DNA from 2 places in the Turicimonas sp. TL08 genome. Region 1 is predicted to be linked to the other one. Evidence: predicted binding sites of a transcription regulator. Region 1 holds the regulator's gene; the other holds the start of a gene.
The links. The regulator sigma-54, encoded in region 1, starts transcription at its own class of promoters, with help from an activator protein. The targets are predictions, from matches to a motif close to TGGCANGNAANCTGCTTT.
Positions count from the first base shown of each region.

Region 2: glnA (type I glutamate--ammonia ligase) is a predicted target of sigma-54. The motif match lies at 4,155-4,172, and genes of this name have one in related genera.

Region 1 covers NZ_BAAGDP010000008.1:61,292-70,967, forward strand. The annotation lists gene ACYQ4O_RS05645 (KpsF/GutQ family sugar-phosphate isomerase) at 160-1,143, shown strand; gene ACYQ4O_RS05650 (KdsC family phosphatase) at 1,143-1,673, shown strand; gene lptC (LPS export ABC transporter periplasmic protein LptC) at 1,677-2,294, shown strand; gene lptA (lipopolysaccharide transport periplasmic protein LptA) at 2,414-3,013, shown strand; gene lptB (LPS export ABC transporter ATP-binding protein) at 3,010-3,780, shown strand; gene rpoN (RNA polymerase factor sigma-54) at 3,784-5,148, shown strand; gene ACYQ4O_RS05675 (PTS sugar transporter subunit IIA) at 5,184-5,657, shown strand; gene hprK (HPr(Ser) kinase/phosphatase) at 5,673-6,605, shown strand; gene rapZ (RNase adapter RapZ) at 6,975-7,838, shown strand; gene mutY (A/G-specific adenine glycosylase) at 7,827-8,849, opposite strand; gene mutM (bifunctional DNA-formamidopyrimidine glycosylase/DNA-(apurinic or apyrimidinic site) lyase) at 8,849-9,670, opposite strand.
Region 2 covers NZ_BAAGDP010000023.1:32,957-42,632, reverse strand. The annotation lists gene ACYQ4O_RS10660 (DedA family protein) at 1-406, opposite strand, end outside; gene ACYQ4O_RS10655 (YicC/YloC family endoribonuclease) at 573-1,490, opposite strand; gene rph (ribonuclease PH) at 1,575-2,294, shown strand; gene rdgB (RdgB/HAM1 family non-canonical purine NTP pyrophosphatase) at 2,297-2,893, shown strand; gene hemW (radical SAM family heme chaperone HemW) at 2,896-4,041, shown strand; gene glnA (type I glutamate--ammonia ligase) at 4,221-5,636, shown strand; gene glnL (nitrogen regulation protein NR(II)) at 5,705-6,772, shown strand; gene ntrC (nitrogen regulation protein NR(I)) at 6,769-8,214, shown strand; gene ACYQ4O_RS10620 (radical SAM protein) at 8,246-9,244, shown strand; gene xth (exodeoxyribonuclease III) at 9,273-9,676, opposite strand, start outside.

The DNA.
Region 1 (9,676 bases):
CGGCACCGGAACACAGTTTTGACAGGCTTTTTGTTTATGCGCAAGCGCAAAAAGCGAGCTTCAGTTTTCAAGTTTTTTTACCAAGTTAAGAGGCTCCTAAGGAGACTTCTTTTCCTCCCGACTATAATTCATCCTTAACCTATTTTTTGCGAAACAAAAATGAACGGAACCTCTTCAACAAAAGGGATCTTCGAACTCGGCAAAGCAGTTCTTCAAGCTGAAGCTCAAGCCATCTGCCATCTATCCGACACTCTCAATGAAAACTTCATTAAAGCTGTTCAAATCCTCTTAGCCTGTAAGGGGCGCGTCGTTGTCAGCGGGGTCGGCAAGAGCGGCCATATTGCCCGCAAGATTGCTGCGACTCTAGCCTCCACCGGTACACCGGCATTTTTTGTTCATGCCGCTGAAGCCGCCCACGGCGACTTGGGAATGATCACCAAAGAAGATGTTGTCATTGCTATTTCGTACTCAGGTTCGAGTTCGGAACTTTTGGCGATTGTTCCGACGATTGTTCGAGAGGGCACTCCAATCATCGCCATTACCGGTTCCGATTCAAATCCGTTAGCCAATCATGCCACGGTTAACCTGAATATTCATGTTGAACGTGAAGCCTGTCCTCTGAATTTAGCACCTACCTCCTCCACTACCGTAACCTTGGCTCTCGGGGATGCCTTAGCCGTTGCCTGCTTAGACGCTAAAGGCTTCGGACCGGAAGATTTTGCAAGATCTCATCCGGGCGGAGCTTTGGGACGCCGATTACTCACACACGTCAAGGATGTGATGAGAACGGGAGACGATCTTCCGGTAGTTAAAGACAGTGCCTCCGTCCTCGATGCGGTAAAAGAAATTACGCGCAAGAAGATTGGCATGACTGCCATCACCAATGATGCCAATGAAGTCGTCGGAATCTTCACTGAAGGCGACTTAAGAAGACTCATTGAAAAAGTCGGCGATATTCGTCCAATCTCTATCGCCTCAGTGATGACTAAACATCCGTCTACAACAACCGCAGATGCTTTGGCAATGGAAGCAGCCAAAGTCCTTGAAACAACCCTGCGCAACCAACTTCTGGTTGTAGATAAAGACAACAAGCTTATCGGCGCCCTCCATATTCACGATCTCATGACTGCAAAGGTGATCTAATGGAAATCCAAGAAATTGCTAAACAGGTAAAGCTAGTTATTCTTGATGTCGACGGCGTCTTGAGCGACGGCTGCATCAATATCAGCGGAGACGGAGAGCTTTTTAAATCTTTCTTTGTACGTGACGGATTGGGAATTAAATTTCTTCAAGACGCCGGCATTGCGGTGGCTATTTGTACCGGCCGCACTTCCGATATCGTCGAAGAAAGAGCAAGAGAGCTCGGCATCAAGCTCGTCATGCAGGGCGAGAAAGACAAACGGGTCGGGTTTACCAACATTTGCATCCAAGCCAATGTTGAACCGCAAAATGTTGCCTACATGGGCGACGATATTCCGGACCTTTGCTTGTTCCCGTTAGTCGGTTTAGCATGCGCTCCGTGTGATGCCGCTCCAATCGCGTTATCGAAAGCGACTTGGGTCTCCAAATATCCGGGCGGCAGAGGGGCAGTTCGCGAATTAGCCGAATTTATTCTAAACTCACAGGATAAGTTTGCTTCCGTTGTTCAAAAACGCTTTGGGATTGAAATCTAGTTAATGAGAGATCGTCTTACTTCCATCATCGCTGTCGCACTCCTGCTTACCTTGGTAGGCATGAGCTATTGGTATTCCGTTAAAGCAGAAATGGAAGGCCAAGGGCATCTCTCCGATCTAAATTCTCCGGACTTTATCGCTCACGATATTACGGTGACCAAATTTGATAAATCCGGGGGAGCTTCTTATAAAGTATTTGCTAAAAGAATAGATCACTATTCTGACGGCCATGCCACAGCTGAATTTCCCGAGTACTACTCCCTCAACCCAAACGAGCCTCAGGTAACGGCCCGTTCTGATTCCGGGGAAATGGTCTCCGGCGGAGAAACACTTCATTTCTATAACAATGTTGACATCCGTCAGCAGGCACACGGCGACAAGCCTGCGAGCCGATTAGAAACAAGCCAGCTTGACGCCTACCCGGATGAAGATGTTTACTCTTCTGACAAACCGGTCACTCTGACCAGAGGAAGCGACGTCTCCAGAGGCATCGGAATGGACTTTGACAATGTTGAACGTACTTTCAAACTGCGTTCCAGGGTTCAAAGTGAATTTATGCCCCGCTCTATTCAATCCGGTCTGAATAAGAACGAAACCCAAACTTCGGGAAACGCTCAGTAACTCTTGCCGGTTCATATCTGCAACAACAAATCGAGAGAAGTCTTTTCTACCAACTTTTCAAAAAGAAATTACAATAGACAAGATTTACGAGAATTGGACAACTATATAAAGCCACTAAAATGAACTTCCAGCGTATTAGTTTTGCCGTAGCCCTAACTCTAATGCTCCCGATGATATCTTTTGCAGAATCGGGAGACTCTGACAAACCCGTACAGATATTCTCTGACAAGTTCGATGGGGACGATGTTAAGCAAGTGGCTATCTACACAGGCAACGTGGCAGTTCACCAAGGCACTTTAGAGATTCATGGTGCTAAGCTTGTCTTGTCCGTTGACCCTCAAGGCTTCCGTCATGCTGTTATGACCCCGGAAAAAGGGAAGCTGGTCCGGTTTAAACAAAGACGCGATCAGCAGACGCCCGGGGTAGAAGAATGGATGCACGGAGAGGGAGATAAGCTTACTTATAACGAAAAATCTAATCAGTTGATTCTCACCAACAACGCCGAAGTCTTCAGAACAGAAAACGGAGTACTCAAAGATCGCAGCCGCGGTGTCCGCATTGTCTACAACATGACAAACTCCACCGCAGATATTACCGGCGACAAGTCCCGCGGTTCTGCCGGCCGTGTAAGCACGGTCATTACTCCGAGAGACTCTTCTGCCAGCCCAGCTCGCTCCAAAGGCGTTGAACTTGAACGTAACACGAGAATTACTCAATGACGGAAGAACGTAAAGATGACGACACCCGCAGTGTCCTAGAAGCTGTCAATTTAAAAAAGATTTACGGCAACCGTACTGTTGTTAAAGACGTCTCCATCAGCGTTAAGAGCGGTGAAGTCGTAGGACTTTTGGGCCCGAACGGCGCAGGCAAAACCACCACCTTTTACATGATTGTCGGTCTTGTCTCTACCAATGGCGGTTCTATCCTCTTAAACGGCAAGTCTATTCAGCATTTGCCGATTTATAAGAGATCCAGACTCGGGGTGACATATCTTCCTCAGGAAAACAGCGTATTCCGTTCACTAACTGTGGAAGAAAACATCCAGGCTATTTTGGAACTTCAAGTCAATCCGGACGGTTCCAAGCTGAGTTCTAAGGAAATTAAAGAAGAATTAGAAAAGCTTCTCAATGAACTTCAGATTGTTAACATCCGCAAGAGTATTGCTTCCACTGTTTCCGGAGGTGAAAGAAGAAGAACGGAAATTGCCCGTGCTTTGGCAGCTAGACCGCGCTTTATTCTGCTGGATGAACCTTTTGCCGGTGTCGACCCAATTGCCGTTATTGAAATTCAGAGAATCGTCCACTTCCTCAAAGAAAGAGGCATTGGCGTTCTTATCACTGACCATAACGTCCGTGAAACTTTGGGCATATGCGATCACGCTTACATTATCAGCGACGGCACCGTCTTAGCCTCCGGCAAACCTGAAGCCATTATCGAAAACGAACTTGTCCGTAAAGCTTACTTAGGCAAGAATTTCCGTATGTAAATCATGCAGATCGGTCTATCTTTAAAGCAGACTCAAAAACTTGCGCTAACTCCGCAGTTGCAGCAGGCTTTAAAGATTCTTCAGCTGCCTACGCAGGAACTTATCCAGGAGATTTCCACTCAGCTCCAAGAAAATCCTTTTCTTACGGCAGAAGAAAGTTCCTCCGAGGAACAAGAAGCAGAAAGGGAAGACAAAGGAGAACTGCTTTGGGAGTCCGGATTTCGAGCCGAGGTTGAAGAGGAAGATTGGGATTGGGAAGAGGCTCCTCAGTCTCTGACCTCCTATCTTCTGGAACAGCTGTCCTGCTTAAAAATCACTCTTGAGGAAAGTCTGAGAGTTCAATGGATTATCGGCGCCTTAGATTCCCGAGGACTGCTGACAGAAAGTATTGAAGGAATCAAAGACTCTTTTCCGGCAGAGAACAATTTTTCGCTCGAAGATTGGAAAAATTCTCTCCATCTTCTTCAGACCTTTGATCCTGCCGGTATAGGAGCAAAAGATTGCCTGGAAGTACTTTCTCTTCAAATCAACGGCCTTCTGCTTCGCAAAGAGATTGAAAAAAACACGGCTGATTTAGCTCTTCGCATCATTGAAAGCCATCTTGAACAGGTCGCAAAACGTCAGCTAGAGAAGCTAAAGAAGACCTTAGACTGCAATGAACAGGAGCTCGAAGAAGCTTTGTATGTTATTTCGCATCTTGACCCTCGGCCAACTTCTCGATTTTCTAACCCTGAGATCAATTTTGTTCTCCCCGAAATCAAAGTTGAAAAGGTCAAAGGGGAGTGGAAACCGAAACTAATTCGAAATGCTCCAAAAATTTCTCTGAACCGAATGTATGCAGATGCTTTTTCCAGCACGCAAACTGAAAGAGACACCAAAATTTGGCAAGGGCGTTTAGAAGAAGCCCGTCAATTTATTAAAAGCGTTGAGCAAAGACAAACCACATTGCTTAACGTTTCCGAACTCATTGTTAATCGGCAGAGAGATTTCTTTGAAACCGGCCCGGAAAAACTCAAACCTTTGGTGCTTCGAGAAATCGCCGATGAGTTAGGAATTCACGAATCAACCGTCTCCCGTATTACAACAGGGAAATATTTAATTTGTTCCCGCGGAACTTTTGAACTGAAATACTTTTTTTCTTCATCGCACTTTACCGCGGGAAAATCTGATGAAGAAGTTTCGGCTTCGGCTATTAAAGCTGAGCTGAAGAAGATAATTCTCGGGGAAAACCCACTAAAGCCCTTGTCTGATGCCAAACTTTCTCAGCTCCTAGAGCAGAAGGGGTTTACAGTGGCCCGCAGAACCGTTGCGAAATATAGAGAAGCACTCGGTTTGCCCCCTGCGTCGCTAAGAAAACGATGCCAATGAATTAGAATAAAGTTCGACCATATTGAGTCCGTAAAATGATTAAACTTTGTGCCCTTTTAAAACCCGAAAATATTCTTCTGGGTATATCTGCCTCAAGTAAAAAAAGAATTCTTGAGTTAGGAGCCCAGACTTTAAGCCTGCTCTACAACCTGGACAAAAAAGCAATTTTTGACGGTTTAAATGCACGTGAACGTTTAGGTTCCACTTATTTAGGTTATGGACTAGCGGTACCTCACTGCCGGATGAAAGACCTGGATCAGCCACGGGCTCTGTTTATTCGATTAAATGATCGTCTCGAAAACAGTCCCGAATCCGAACCAATCGAAGCCTTCTTTTTTCTGCTCGTTCCCGAAGAAGCAACGGACGAACATCTTCAGATCCTTGCTCAAATCTCAGAAATTTTCTCTGACGAAAAAGAAAGAGAGAAACTGAAGGAAGCATCCACCGTTGCTGAATTTGCGGAAGAAATCGATAAATGGTGTGCTCAGCATCCCGACCAAGAACAATAGGAGCGTAAGCAGGCTATGGCTACATATGAAGAACTAATCAAACTTTGCAGCAAAAAATTCAAGCTCCAATGGCTTTACGGTAAGAATCAAAACGGAAGAAACTTTCTTTCAGACGCCCAAAGCTCTCATTATCCTTCTTTGTATGTCGGGTTCCTTAACATCATCCACCCAGAGCGTCTTCACATTATCGGCGCGCCCGAGGTCGCCTTCCTACAAGGCCTTTCAGTTCCGGACAGACTAGGCATCGTTCAGCAATTCAGAAAAAACAATAGCCTCGGTTTTGTTATCTGTAAGGATTTAGAGCTCCCTGAAGACTTTGTACGAGCTGTCATTGAAGAAAACATTCCTTTCTTCACTTCTGATGCATGTGCAGAGGACACCTTAACGAATATCCGCCACAACATGGTTCGTTTGGCGGCTCCTTCGTGCTCTATGCATGGCGTGTTCATGGATGTGTTCGGGATAGGCGTTCTAATGACCGGACAGAGCGGCATCGGTAAAAGCGAATTGGGTTTGGAACTAGTCACTCGAGGCCACGGTCTCGTGGCAGATGATGTTGTGGACTTTATTCAAAGAGGACCCAATCAAATTGAAGGTTCTGCTCCTGCTCTGCTGGCCAACTTGTTAGAAGTTCGCGGAATCGGTCTTCTCGATGTCAAAACCATCTTCGGAGAAACCTCCGTCAGAAGAAAGATGAAGCTTGATCTGGTGGCTGAATTAAAACAGTTCGAGCAAGGTGAACTAATGGATCGTCTGCCGGAAACCGAGCTATATACAGAAATTCTTGGCCAGCAGGTGCGTACCATGATTATTCCGGTCGGCGGCGGCAGAAACTTAGCCGTCTTGGTTGAAGCGGCGGTAAGAAGCGCTATTCTTCAGAAACGGGGCATCAATACCATTCAAGAATTCTTCAATCGTCAGCGAGAGTTGATGGAAAAAGAAGATTAAGGTTGAGACACAGCACATAAATTTAGAGGGACCGTCCGAAAGGCGGTCCCCCTTTTTCTTGGGATTAGGTTATTGTTCTTTCCTAAATTGTTTTTCTTAGAGGATTGATTCACTCTTGAAATGAATTTCAACCACTTACAATTATTTAATCATTTGGAACTTTCTCTTAGCTATAAACCCTTATATTTTCTTTCCATCTCGTTGCTTCAATCCTCTTTCTTCTCGTTAATACCCAGATTTTTGGCAGTTTGACTGATCCGGGAAGAGTAAATTGGAGTAAGAAAGATATTGCAAATTCTCAGAACCTTCTCCTTTCACACTAATATATTCCTGGTTCTGTTTCGTACGGCGTTTTCATTCGGAGACTCTATGCAGCTTATCGTGGTTACCGGCTTATCAGGAAGCGGAAAATCCATTGCTCTTAATCAGCTCGAAGACAGCGGCTTTTATTGCATTGATAATCTTCCCGCACCCTTTTTAGAACAAGTCGTTACGCATCTTCAGGCCATCGGCCGAGACAGAATTGCCGTCGCCCTGGACTCCCGCAGCGATCTTTCCATGGAAGACCTACAGAAGTGCTTTACGACATTGGCCCAACGCGGCGTGGATATGAGAGCTTTATGTCTTACAGCATCTAATGATGCTTTGGTGCAGCGATATTCGGAGACACGCCGTCAGCATCCGCTTTCTCAAAAACCGGACTCCGCACCCGGTACTCTTGTTGAGGCAATTGAGAAAGAAAGAGAAATGCTCGATCCTTTCCTCCCCTTCTGTCACCTCATTGACACCACGGGACTGCTTCCGAACACTCTTCGCTACTGGGTAAGAAAGTTTGCAGACGCTAAAGAAGATTCTCTGATTCTGACTTTCGAATCTTTCGGATTTAAACGAGGAATCCCCTTAGCAAGCGATCTGGTTTTTGATGTCCGTTGTCTTCCGAATCCTTACTGGGAAGAAGAGCTCCGTCCCTACACAGGCAAAGATAAGCCAATCATTGAGTATTTGCAGAAGTTTCCGGACGTCGAAGAAATGGTCAACGATATTGATGCATTCGTCACTAAATGGCTGCCGAAATACCGCGCTCAGAACCGTCACTATCTCACGGTTTCTATCGGCTGCACCGGAGGCCAGCATCGCTCCGTATATATTGCAGAAACCTTAGCAAAAAGGTTTAAAGAAAGGTACGATGGGATTGTCCTGCGTCATCGAACTCTCGATGCACTAGGCAAGTAAGATTTTTCCAAAAACTTCTTCCAACAGCAGCTTCTTTACCGGAGAAGGAATGCCTATTTGCTCTATGTCTTCTCTGGTGAACCATCCGCCATGATCGCTTTCATTTAGTTCAGCGTCTAAAACATGAATGGGACTAGCCGTTAACTTGTAATGCGTAAACTCATGAAAGACTGCAGGCAGAGGAGTGCCTTTACAGGTCAAATCATCTCCTTCCGGAAGGCTCCACAGATGCTTCCAAACGCCTTTGCCGGTGCGTTTCTCCAACCATACGGCTTCTCCCCGTGTACAGACATACCAAAACTTATGGCGTTCAGGTTTGGCTTTTTTCTTGGCTTTAATAGGATATTCAGCAGGACATCCTTCTTTGCCTGCACGGCAGAACTCTGAGACAGGGCACAGCAAACACTTTGGAGTGGAGCGTGTGCAAATCATCGAACCTAAATCCATTAGTCCTTGGGAAAAAGCTCGTCCCTCTTCTTGCGGAAGATTATTTTCCGTTAAATCCCATAAGACTTTTTCAAATCCTGCCGTTCCGTAAACTTCGTTGATCTTAAAGAACCTTGCAAAAACTCTTTTGACATTACCATCGAGCATTGGAACTGGCTTATCGGTAACTGCACTGATAATGGCACCGGCAGTGCTTCTTCCAATACCGGGAAGTTCCAGAAGTGTATTAAGTTCAAGAGGAAAGCGGCCGGAGAATTTTTCCACAACAGCTTTTGCACAAGCATGCAGATTGCGCGCTCTACTGTAATAGCCCAAACCAGCCCAGTTGGCCATGACCTCATCCTCGCTTGCAGAAGCAAGATGTTCAACCGTAGGAAACCTTTCTACGAACTTTTGAAAATAAGGAATGACCGCTGTTACCTGAGTCTGCTGAAGCATAATTTCTGCAAGCCAGCGTTGGTAAGGGTCATACGTCTTCTGCCAAGGCAAAGAATTTCTGCCTTCTTGCTTTTGCCAAGATATTAAGGCTTTGCAAGGAAATTTAATACAGTCAGAGCTATTCATTAATGCTGGCAATGAGGACAGTAAAAAGTAGAACGGCCGTCAATCTGAACTTTTTTAATTAAAGTTCCGCATTTCTTACAGGGCTGCCCCTCGCGTCCATAGACGTTATTATTCAGCGTGTAATAGCCGCTCTGCCCTTCCGCTGAAACGAAGTCTCTCAGGGTTGAACCCCCCAATTCGATGGAAGATTGAAGAACTTCTTTGACTGCGTCCGTTAATGCTGAAACTCTTTTTTTAGAGATTCGGTTCGATTTTGTTTTAGGATGAATACCCGCCAAGAATAAAGATTCGGAACAATAAATATTCCCCACCCCTACTACAATGTCTCCTCTTATAAGGGAGGTCTTAATAGGCAGAGACGTCTGTCTCAGAGCTTCATAAAAGAAGTTGGAATTAAATTCTTCACTTAGAGGTTCGACTCCTAGTCTCTGAAGTTCCGGCATAGCAAAAGCCGACTCTTTATCGGGGAAATAAGCCACGAACCCAAATCTTCGAGGATCGTGATAACGCATTATCATGTCCCCGAAAATTAAATCGAGGTGCTCATGCTTTTGAACCTCAACATCTGCTTGCAGGTAGACTCGCATAGAACCGGACATCCCTAGATGAGTCACCAGAGCTGAACGGTCAAAAAGCCAGATGAGATATTTTCCCCGGCGCTTAATATCATGAAGCGTCTGGTTGAAAAGAAGCTCTTCTAGGTCTGCTCTGAGAGGCTTCCGAAAGCGCGTTTCTCTGACAACGGCTCCGGTACATTTTTTATTTTTTAACTTTCTCAGTAAACCCAAACGGGTAACTTCAACCTCTGGCAACTCTGGCATTTGACC
Region 2 (9,676 bases), on a different contig from region 1:
CAGGGATAAGAGAGCGAATAAGAGGAATAAAGCGGGCAAGGGCTACCGCATTGCCGCCGTGCTTGTCAAAAAAGAGCTTGGCCTTTTGAAGATTTTCTTGATTGAACCATTTGCTGGATTCGTGGGTGAAAAGCCTTTTGCCAATCCAGGCTCCAAAGAGGAATCCAACAATATTGCCGAAGAGCGCTCCGACCGTTGAGCCGAGAATGACAGCCCAGGGATCAAGAACGCCGGCAGCGGCTGTTGCACCAGCGACGAATAGTAGGGAATCTCCGGGAAGGAAAGGTCCGGTAAAAAACACGCCGGATTCTAAGAAGAAGATTAGACCGAGAACCACATACAACCAAAGACCATAGGTCTCGTGCATATGGCTCAAAAACAAATCTACATTGGTGAATAACTCCATGAACACGGCGCCACCTTCCACTTACTCTCACTCTTATTTATCAATTCTTACTCAGATAATAAGGAGAAGTGGAGGATAAAGGGGGAGTTCATTGCCATTGTGGTGACATAGAAGATATTCAAAGAAAAAAGGACCGTTTAGACGGTCCTCTCCATGACAAAAAGTGTTATTGAAGGTTCTGAACTTGTTCGCGCATTTGTTCAATAACAACTTTTAGTTTTACTGCTGTATCAGTCATTTCAATAGCACTGGCTTTGCTGGCTAAAGTATTGGCTTCTCTATTAAGCTCTTGAATAATGAAATCCAACTTGCGGCCCAAGGATCCACCTTCCTTAACAGCGGCACGAATCTTAAAGACATGGGTCAGCAATCGATCCATTTCTTCGGCAACATCAATCTTGGTTGCAAAAAGAGTGACTTCCATTCTGATTCTGTCATTGACTTCTTCGGCAGTCAGAGAGCTCTTATTGCTTAGTTCATCGGTTAATGCCTCAGCAAGTCGTGCTTGAAGTTTAGCCTTTAGTGCATTAATGATTTCAGGGACTTTCGGCTGTAGTTCCTTGACTAGCTTTTCAATCTCATCGCATTGACGAAGCATGATTTCAGCCAATTTGTTTCCTTCTTCATTTCGAGAAGTATTGAAACGGTTAATGCATTCCTGCAAACCGGCTAATACTGCCGTTTCAACTTTTGCGTTGACATCGGTCTGATCGTTGAAAATTCCCGGCACTTTCAAGATTTCCCCGATAGTCATGTCTTTGACTTTGACGACTTTCTTTATTTTTTTTGAAAGATCGTGAAGATTTTTAATAGCTTCCATGTTGACGGAGCTAATGTTCTGCAAAGGACAAGTTCTATTGGAAATGTAGATTTTGCATTCGACTTTTCCTCTTTTGATGTCAGCACTATCGCCAATAAGCTTTCTGACTTTGGGTTCCAGAGAACGCAAGCCGTCTGTCGCGGCGTTGTAGTAGAAATCTAAAAATCTTGAATTGACTGCTCTTAACTCGATTTGAAGAGTTCCTATTTCTGTATCCGCAGAGACCGAGCCGAAGCCTGTCATGCTGTAGATATTGTTGCTCATTTTTATGTCCTTGAATCTTCTAAAATTGCTCTATTCTAAAACTATCACACTATTAGTAAACGTAAATACTTTTCGGAGGCATAGATGGAGACTGTAGTAAGGCCGAGCGGCCGGACTCCTGAACAAATCAGACCTGTTCGAATTACAAAGAATTTCACTTGTTACGCAGAAGGTTCCGTGCTTATTGAAATGGGTAACACCAAAGTCATCTGTACCGCCTCAGTGGAAGAAAAAGTTCCGGGTTGGATGAAAGATGAGAACCGCGGCTGGGTCACGGCAGAGTACGGAATGCTTCCGCGTGCTACCGGAACTAGAACCGATAGAGAAGCAGTAAAAGGTAAGCAAAGCGGAAGAACTCAAGAAATTCAGCGTTTGATTGGACGTTCTCTTCGTGCAGTTGTGGACATGGAGAAGCTGGGGACTAGAACAATTAAGATCGATTGCGACGTCATTCAAGCAGACGGAGGTACACGGTGCGCTTCTATTACCGGGGCTTATGTGGCCTTAAAAGATGCGGTAGAAAAACTTCTGAAAGAAGGGCTTATTCTTGAAAATCCAATCAAAGCTCAAGTTGCAGCTTTGTCTGTCGGAGTCTTTCACGGGCTGCCGGTCTGCGATTTGGATTATGAAGAAGATCATCTCTGCGATACCGACATGAATGTTGTGATGACAAGTGAAAATAAGTTTGTTGAAGTTCAAGGGACAGCAGAGGGAGACCCGTTTGACGAAGAAACACTCGGCACTTTAATCCAACTGGCTAAGAATGGTATTAAAGAATTGATGAAGGTTCAAAATCAGGAATAACGATGTTTAATAAGATTGTTTTAGCAAGTAATAACAAGAAAAAAATGAAAGAGATGAACGAACTTCTTGCTCCTTTGGGAATAGAAGTCGTCTCTCAGGGCAGCCTTAATATTTCTTCTGCCGAGGAGCCTTTTTTTACTTTCATTGAAAATTCTTTGGCAAAAGCCCGTCATGCCTCCAAAGAGTCTGGGTTGCCTGCAATTGCTGACGATTCCGGTATTTGTGTAGACGCTTTAGGGGGAGCTCCGGGAGTATTTAGCGCTAGATTCGCCGGAGAAAATGCTGATGATGAAAAAAACAATCAGAAGCTTCTAGAGTTGATGAGAACTCAAAACAATAAACGAGCCCATTACGTTTGTGTTTTGACTGCCGTTCGTAGTGCAGATGATCCTGAGCCTCTCATTGCTGTAGGCAGATGGGAAGGTGAAGTTAGCCAAGAAAGAAAAGGCCAAGGCGGCTTTGGCTACGATCCTTATTTCCTTATTCCTGCGCTGGGCAAACATGCAGCTGAACTGTCCGCCGAGGAAAAGAACGCTATCAGTCATCGAGGCAAAGCAATGCAGCAGATGAAAGAACTCATCGTCAATAATTGGAAATAACAATGATTCCATTATCTGTCTACCTTCACTGGCCGTGGTGTATTCATAAGTGTCCCTATTGTGATTTTAATTCTCATGAATTTAAGAGAGAAAAAGATTCCGAAGATCAATATGTGAAAAACCTCCTCTTAAGTGTTGAGAGGCTCTCACACAGGGGAGGGGGTCGGCAGATTTCAACAATCTACCTTGGAGGCGGTACCCCGTCATTGCTGTCTCCATCGTCTATTTCTCAGATTCTTGAGGGACTTCATCGGAACTTTGTTGTTGCGCCGAATGCTGAAATATCGATGGAGGCTAATCCGGGAACCTTTGAATATAAGAACTTTGCAGGATACCGAAAGGCCGGAATTAATCGTCTCTCAATTGGAATACAAAGTTTTGACGATCAAAAACTTAAAGTTCTCGGAAGAATTCACTCAAGTGAAGAAGCCAAACGCGCAGCTGGCGCAGCGGCTGAGATTTTTGAGAATTTTAATCTTGACTTGATGTTTGCTTTGCCGGGACAAACTTTTGAAGAATTAGAAAAAGATATCTCAACAGCATTGAGCTTCGGAAGCACTCATCTTTCTTACTATCAGCTTACTATCGAGCCTAACACCTATTTCGGTAAATACGAACCCGCTAATCTGCCCGATGACGATATGAGAGCAGATATGGGTGACTTGGTTGCTGAATCGCTGGTCCAAAACGGATTCGAGCATTACGAAATTTCCGGCTATGCAATGCCCGGATTCCAATGCCGTCATAATTTGAATTACTGGCAATACGGAGACTATCTTGGAATCGGACCGGGAGCGCACGGCAAACTCACGCAAGACAAAGAAATTTGGAGAACGGTCAGTGCGATGAACCCGGAACTCTGGAGAGAAAAGGTCCAGTCAGGGGGCACGGGACTCGTGATAGATATTAAGACGCCTCAAGAAGACATACCCTTTGAATTTATGCTCAATGCTCTTCGATTAAGAGAAGGAGTTCCGACAGAACTGTGGAAACAAAGAACTTTTCTGTCTTATGAGTTCATTCGGCCCACGGTCGAAAAGCTTCAAAAGGAAGGTATGCTCGTCAGAGATCCAAATCTCGTAAAAACAACGGAAACAGGTTGGAACTTTTTAAATTACGTACAAGAAGAGTTCCTATGCACTAATTAGGCGCAATTGCACTAAAATGGTGCTTTTCGTACGAAGAAGATTGCTCTGTATTTTTGCCGCGGCTTTCATGCACCAACGTGGTCACTGCTGTTTAGAGTTATCACTGAAAATGTTGGCACGGTTTTTGCGTATAGTTGATTAACTTCTTAATACACATGCTACTCAGTTAGGAGAAAATGATGGCTAAAACAGCTGACGATGTAATGGACCTGATCAAGGATCAGGATGTTAAATTCGTGGATCTTCGTTTTTGCGACTTTATGGGCAAAGAACAGCATGTCTCCGTTCCTGTTTCTTCATTTGATGAAGACAAATTCGAGGAAGGCCATGCATTCGACGGCTCTTCAATCCGCGGATGGAAAGGCATCGAAGCCAGCGATATGTTGTTGATGCCGGATCCGGACAGCGCAAGAATGGATCCGTTTACTCAAGAACCAACACTTATTCTTACCTGCGACGTCGTTGATCCTGCAAACGGTAAAGGTTATGAACGCGATCCCCGTTCCGTTGCCAAACGTGCAGAAGCTTATCTCAAGAGCACCGGCATCGGCGATACTGCTTTCTTCGGTCCGGAACCGGAATTCTTTATTTTTGACGGTGTTTCTTGGGAAACATCTATGGACAAATCCTTCTTCAAGGTTTCCTCTTACTGCGGACACTGGTCCAACAAGGAAGATATGGAAGGCAGAAACACCGGCTTCCGTCCTGCAGTTAAAGGCGGCTACTTCCCGGTTGCTCCGACAGACAATCTCAACGATGTCCGCGCAGCAATGTGTCTTGCTCTTGAAGAACAAGGCGTTCCTGTTGAAGTACATCATCATGAAGTGGGCGGCGCAGGTCAATGCGAAATCGGAACTAAGTTCAGCACATTGGTAAAACGTGCTGACTGGACACAAATTCTCAAATACACTGTTTGGAATGTCGCTTTGAATTGGGGACATACCGCTACATTCATGCCGAAACCATTGGTTGGCGATAACGGTTCCGGTATGCATGTTCACCAGTCTATTTGGAAAGACGGCAAGAACTTGTTTGCCGGCAATGGTTATGCCGGTTTGTCTGAAATGGCTCTTTATTACATCGGCGGCGTTATCAAACACGCCAGAGCATTAAATGCCATTACCAACCCGACAACAAACAGCTACCGCCGCTTGGTTCCGGGTTTTGAAGCTCCTGTTAAATTGGCTTATTCTGCACGTAACCGCTCAGCTTCTTTGCGTATTCCGTACGTAGCTAGCGACAAAGCACGCCGTGTTGAAGTCCGCTTCCCGGATCCGATGGCCAACCCATATCTCTGCTTTGCTGCCTTGTTAATGGCTGGTCTTGACGGTATCCAGAACAAGATTCATCCGGGTGAAGCTGCTGACAAGAACCTTTATGATCTTCCTCCGGAAGAAAATGCCAAGATTCCGACAGTTTGCTCTTCTTTGGAACAAGCCCTTGATAGTCTGGCTGCTGACCATGACTTCCTGACAGCCGGCGGTGTCTTCACCGAAGATATGATTCAGGCTTACATTGAAGTCAAACGTCATGACGTTGAAAGAGTCATGCTTGCCGTTACACCGGAAGAGTACGACATGTACTACGCCCAATAATTAAAATCTTTTGACTGAAAAAGGGCATCCGGTCTTGTGATGCCCTTTTTTAACTCGGATTGCTACCCATGAGGTTAGACACTGACAAAATCGGCGGATTGAATCTACTCTCCACCAGTGTGTTGATTGTAGATGTGAACGGCATGATTGAGTATGTAAATGCTGCTTGTGAATCTCTGCTCGGACGTTCTAATAAAATTCTTTTCGGTTTTCCGGTGTCTTCCTTTTTACCGAAAGCCAGAGAGTGGATCGGAAGTTATAAGAAGAATACTTCCTCTCTTTTTTCGATGCGTGCTGAACTCACCGAGCTCATCCTTCGTCCCGGAGCGCTGGTTCAGGTTTATGCCTCCGTTCATCCTTTGCCTGAAGAAGAGCAGCTTTTAATAATCGAGCTGCAGCCTGCGAAGAATTCTTTGCTGCTGAATCATAATAAACACATGAACGACTTGTCAGAAAATACAAGGCGTTTATTGCGGAATTTGGCCCATGAAATTAAAAATCCTCTCGGAGGAATTAGAGGAGCAGCCCAGCTTTTAGAGTTCGATCTCAAGGATGAAGAACAGAAAGAATATACCCGTGTGGTTATCAGCGAAGCCGATAGACTGCAAGGTTTGGTCGATAAACTTCTTGCTCCGTACCGTCAGCCCTATAAACCCTCTAAAACCAATATCCATGAGATATTGGAAAAAGTAAGGCTTCTTATCGAGTCCGAGTTTTCTTCCGGCCTGACCATTGTTAGGGACTACGATATTAGTGTTCCGGACATTGACGGCGACCGAGGTCAGCTAACCCAGATTTTTTTGAATCTATTACGCAATGCAGTAGAAGCACTTGAAGAGCAGATTAGAGAAAATACTGCCCGGCTGACTATTTCAACTCGAGTTGTTCATCATGTCATGATTGGTGCATTGCGCCACAAGACAGCTCTGAATATTCATATCGTAGACAACGGTCCGGGAATTCCTCCGGAACTCCAGGAAAGCATCTTTTTTCCATTGGTGACAGGTAAAGCGGGAGGCACCGGACTTGGTCTGTCATTAGTCCATTCCTTCGTAGAGCAGCACGGGGGTTCAATCGAAGTTTACAGTAGGAAAGGGAAGACAGATTTCAGTCTGCTGTTCCCTCTGGAATTATGAAAAAAGTTTGGATTGTTGATGATGATTGGTCGATTCGTTGGGTTTTAGAAAAAGCGCTTCAAAAAGCTGAAATCCCTGTCCAGACCTTTCAAAGTGCTGATGAAGTTCTAGAAGCACTGAAAACAGAAACTCCTTCGGTTCTGGTTAGCGACATCAGAATGCCGAATCAAAGCGGATTGGAACTCCTTGCCGAGATAAAGAAAAATGCGGACTGGACATTCCCGGTCATTATCATGACTGCTTTCTCTGATCTGGACAGTGCTGTATCGAGTTACCAAGGAGGCGCGTTCGAATATCTTCCAAAGCCTTTTGATATCGGCAAAGCCATTGAGCTGATAGAACGAGCGATAGAGGAGTCTACTGCTGATGAACAAACATCTGAAGTCCTCCCTCTCGATGCGGAAATCATTGGTCAGGCTCCGGCAATGCAGGAAGTGTTCCGTGCGATTGGAAAACTCTCTCAGAGCAATGTCACCGTATTGCTTACCGGAGAGTCTGGCTCCGGTAAAGAAGTGGTGGCCCGTGCTCTGCATCATCATAGTCCTCGTGCAAAATCAGGCTTTATTGCTTTGAATATGGCCGCTATCCCACGCGAATTGATGGAAAGTGAATTGTTCGGCCATGAAAGAGGGGCATTTACCGGTGCCAACAATATTCGGCACGGCAGATTTGAACAGGCAGAGGGTGGAACTCTGTTTTTAGATGAAATCGGAGATATGCCTTTCGAGCTCCAGACTCGTCTTCTGAGAGTTCTATCGGATGGATATTTTTACCGCGTTGGCGGTCATCAGCCTATAAAGGCAAATGTCCGTGTGATCGCTGCAACTCATCAAAATTTAGAAAAGATGGTGAAAGAGGGAAGCTTCCGAGAAGATTTATTCCATCGTCTTAATGTGATTCGTTTGCGTCTTCCGCCGTTACGTGAAAGAAAAGAAGATATCCCTTTATTAGTGCCGTATTTCTTATCCAAGTCCGCAAAACAGCTTAACGTGGAACCAAAAGGCATCAGTAAAGAAGCCATGGATATTCTTGCAAAATTTGATTTTCCCGGCAATGTCCGTCAGCTGGAGAATGTCTGCAATTGGCTGACTGTGATGGCTCCCGCACAAATTATCACGCCTGCGGATTTGCCGGAAGATTTTAATCATGAAAAAGAAGAAGTCCAGTCCCATGACTGTCGGACACAAGAAAATACACCTGTTCCGGATGCACAGGTGCCGATTAACGGCTTTGATTGGACGGAAAGCCTTAAACTAGCAGTCAGCCAGCAATTGGAGGCAGCTACGCCTAACTTAATGAAACAGTTGACGGAAACCTTTGAAAAAATTGTTTTAACAACGGCATTGGCTGAAACAAAAGGGAAGAAAGTTGAAGCCGCTTTGAAGTTAGGAATCGGCCGCAACACCATGACAAGAAAAATTCAAGAGTACAACTTAGAATAAAGCACTAAATAATAAAAGTTGTTATTGATTAATGGAAATAAGAGAAGTTGAAGAAGCGCTCCGCCAAAATGGAGCGCTTCAGGTACATATAGATCATTTTTGGCGCCAGTGGATTCTCAGAAAAGCGCCGACTGCGCGTACTCCTCGTTTGCCGCTTTCAGTCCAAGAGACAGCACACAAATATAAGGATGAACTCAATAAGCTTGCAGAAGTCGTAGAGGAATGCTCTTCATCCTCTGATGGAACGCGTTTGGTTTTGAAACTTCATGACGGACAATTAATCGAGTCGGTAATTCTTCCGCGAGGTGGTGTATGTGTTTCGACTCAGGTCGGCTGCGCTGTGGGATGTGTGTTTTGCATGACCGGGAAGTCAGGTCTAATTCGTCAATTGAGCGACTTAGAAATTTTGGCTCAGGTTGAAATTGCAAGACGATACCAGCAGATTAAGAAAGTGGTATTTATGGGAATGGGAGAGCCGTCCCACAACCTTAAGAGAGTTCTTTCATCCATTAACTTCTTGGCAAAGTATTCTGGTATTTCCTATAAGAACTTAGTTCTTTCTACTGTGGGGGACAGAAGGCTTTTCGATGCCATTATGGCCTCTAAAGTTAAGCCGGCTTTAGCCTTGTCCCTGCATTCAACGTTTGATGAAAAAAGAAAGCAATTAATGCCTAATATTCAACCGATGCCGGTTGCGGATATGATGGCGTTTGCCGCAGAATATGCCAAGGCTGGCGGTTATCCTGTGCAATTTCAATGGACGTTGATTGACGGTGTGAATGACGGAGACGAAGAAGTTGAGAACGTTATCTCTTTGTGGAAGGGACAAAAGGCCATTCTCAATATGATTCCCGTCAATAAAATTGCAGGAAGTCCTTACGAGAGGCCTTCCGAGGAAGCTATGCTTTCCATAGCGGAACGTCTGAAGAAAGGCCACGTCCTATTGAAGTATCGTCATTCTGCCGCGCAAGAGGTGGAGGGCGGCTGCGGTCAGCTTCGAGCCAGAAAAATAGAAGAACTTCCCGAATAATTAAATGCCGGGAGGTCCCGGCATTCGCTTAAAGTTCCAAGGTCAAAGTAACCGGAGCGTGATCACTTGGTCGTTCTAGACCGCGGAAGCTTTTGTTAACGACAACTGAGCGGTTGAATTTAGCTAAAGGTTCAGAGATAAGAATATGGTCAATTCTGAGGCCGAGATTTCTTTGGAAAGCCTTCATACGATAGTCCCACCAAGAATAAATCTTTTCCGGCTGTTCATGCTGACGGAAACTGTCGACCAATCCTAAGTTCAGCAAATTCTTAAATTTCTGACGAACTTCCGGAACACAAAGAACCGTGCCTTTCCATTCTTCGGGGTGCTTGGCATCGATGTCTTCGGGAGCAATATTGAAGTCACCGAGCAGTACTAAGTTCGGATACCGCTTCAGTTCTTCTTCCAACCAAGCTGTTAAATTGTCGAGCC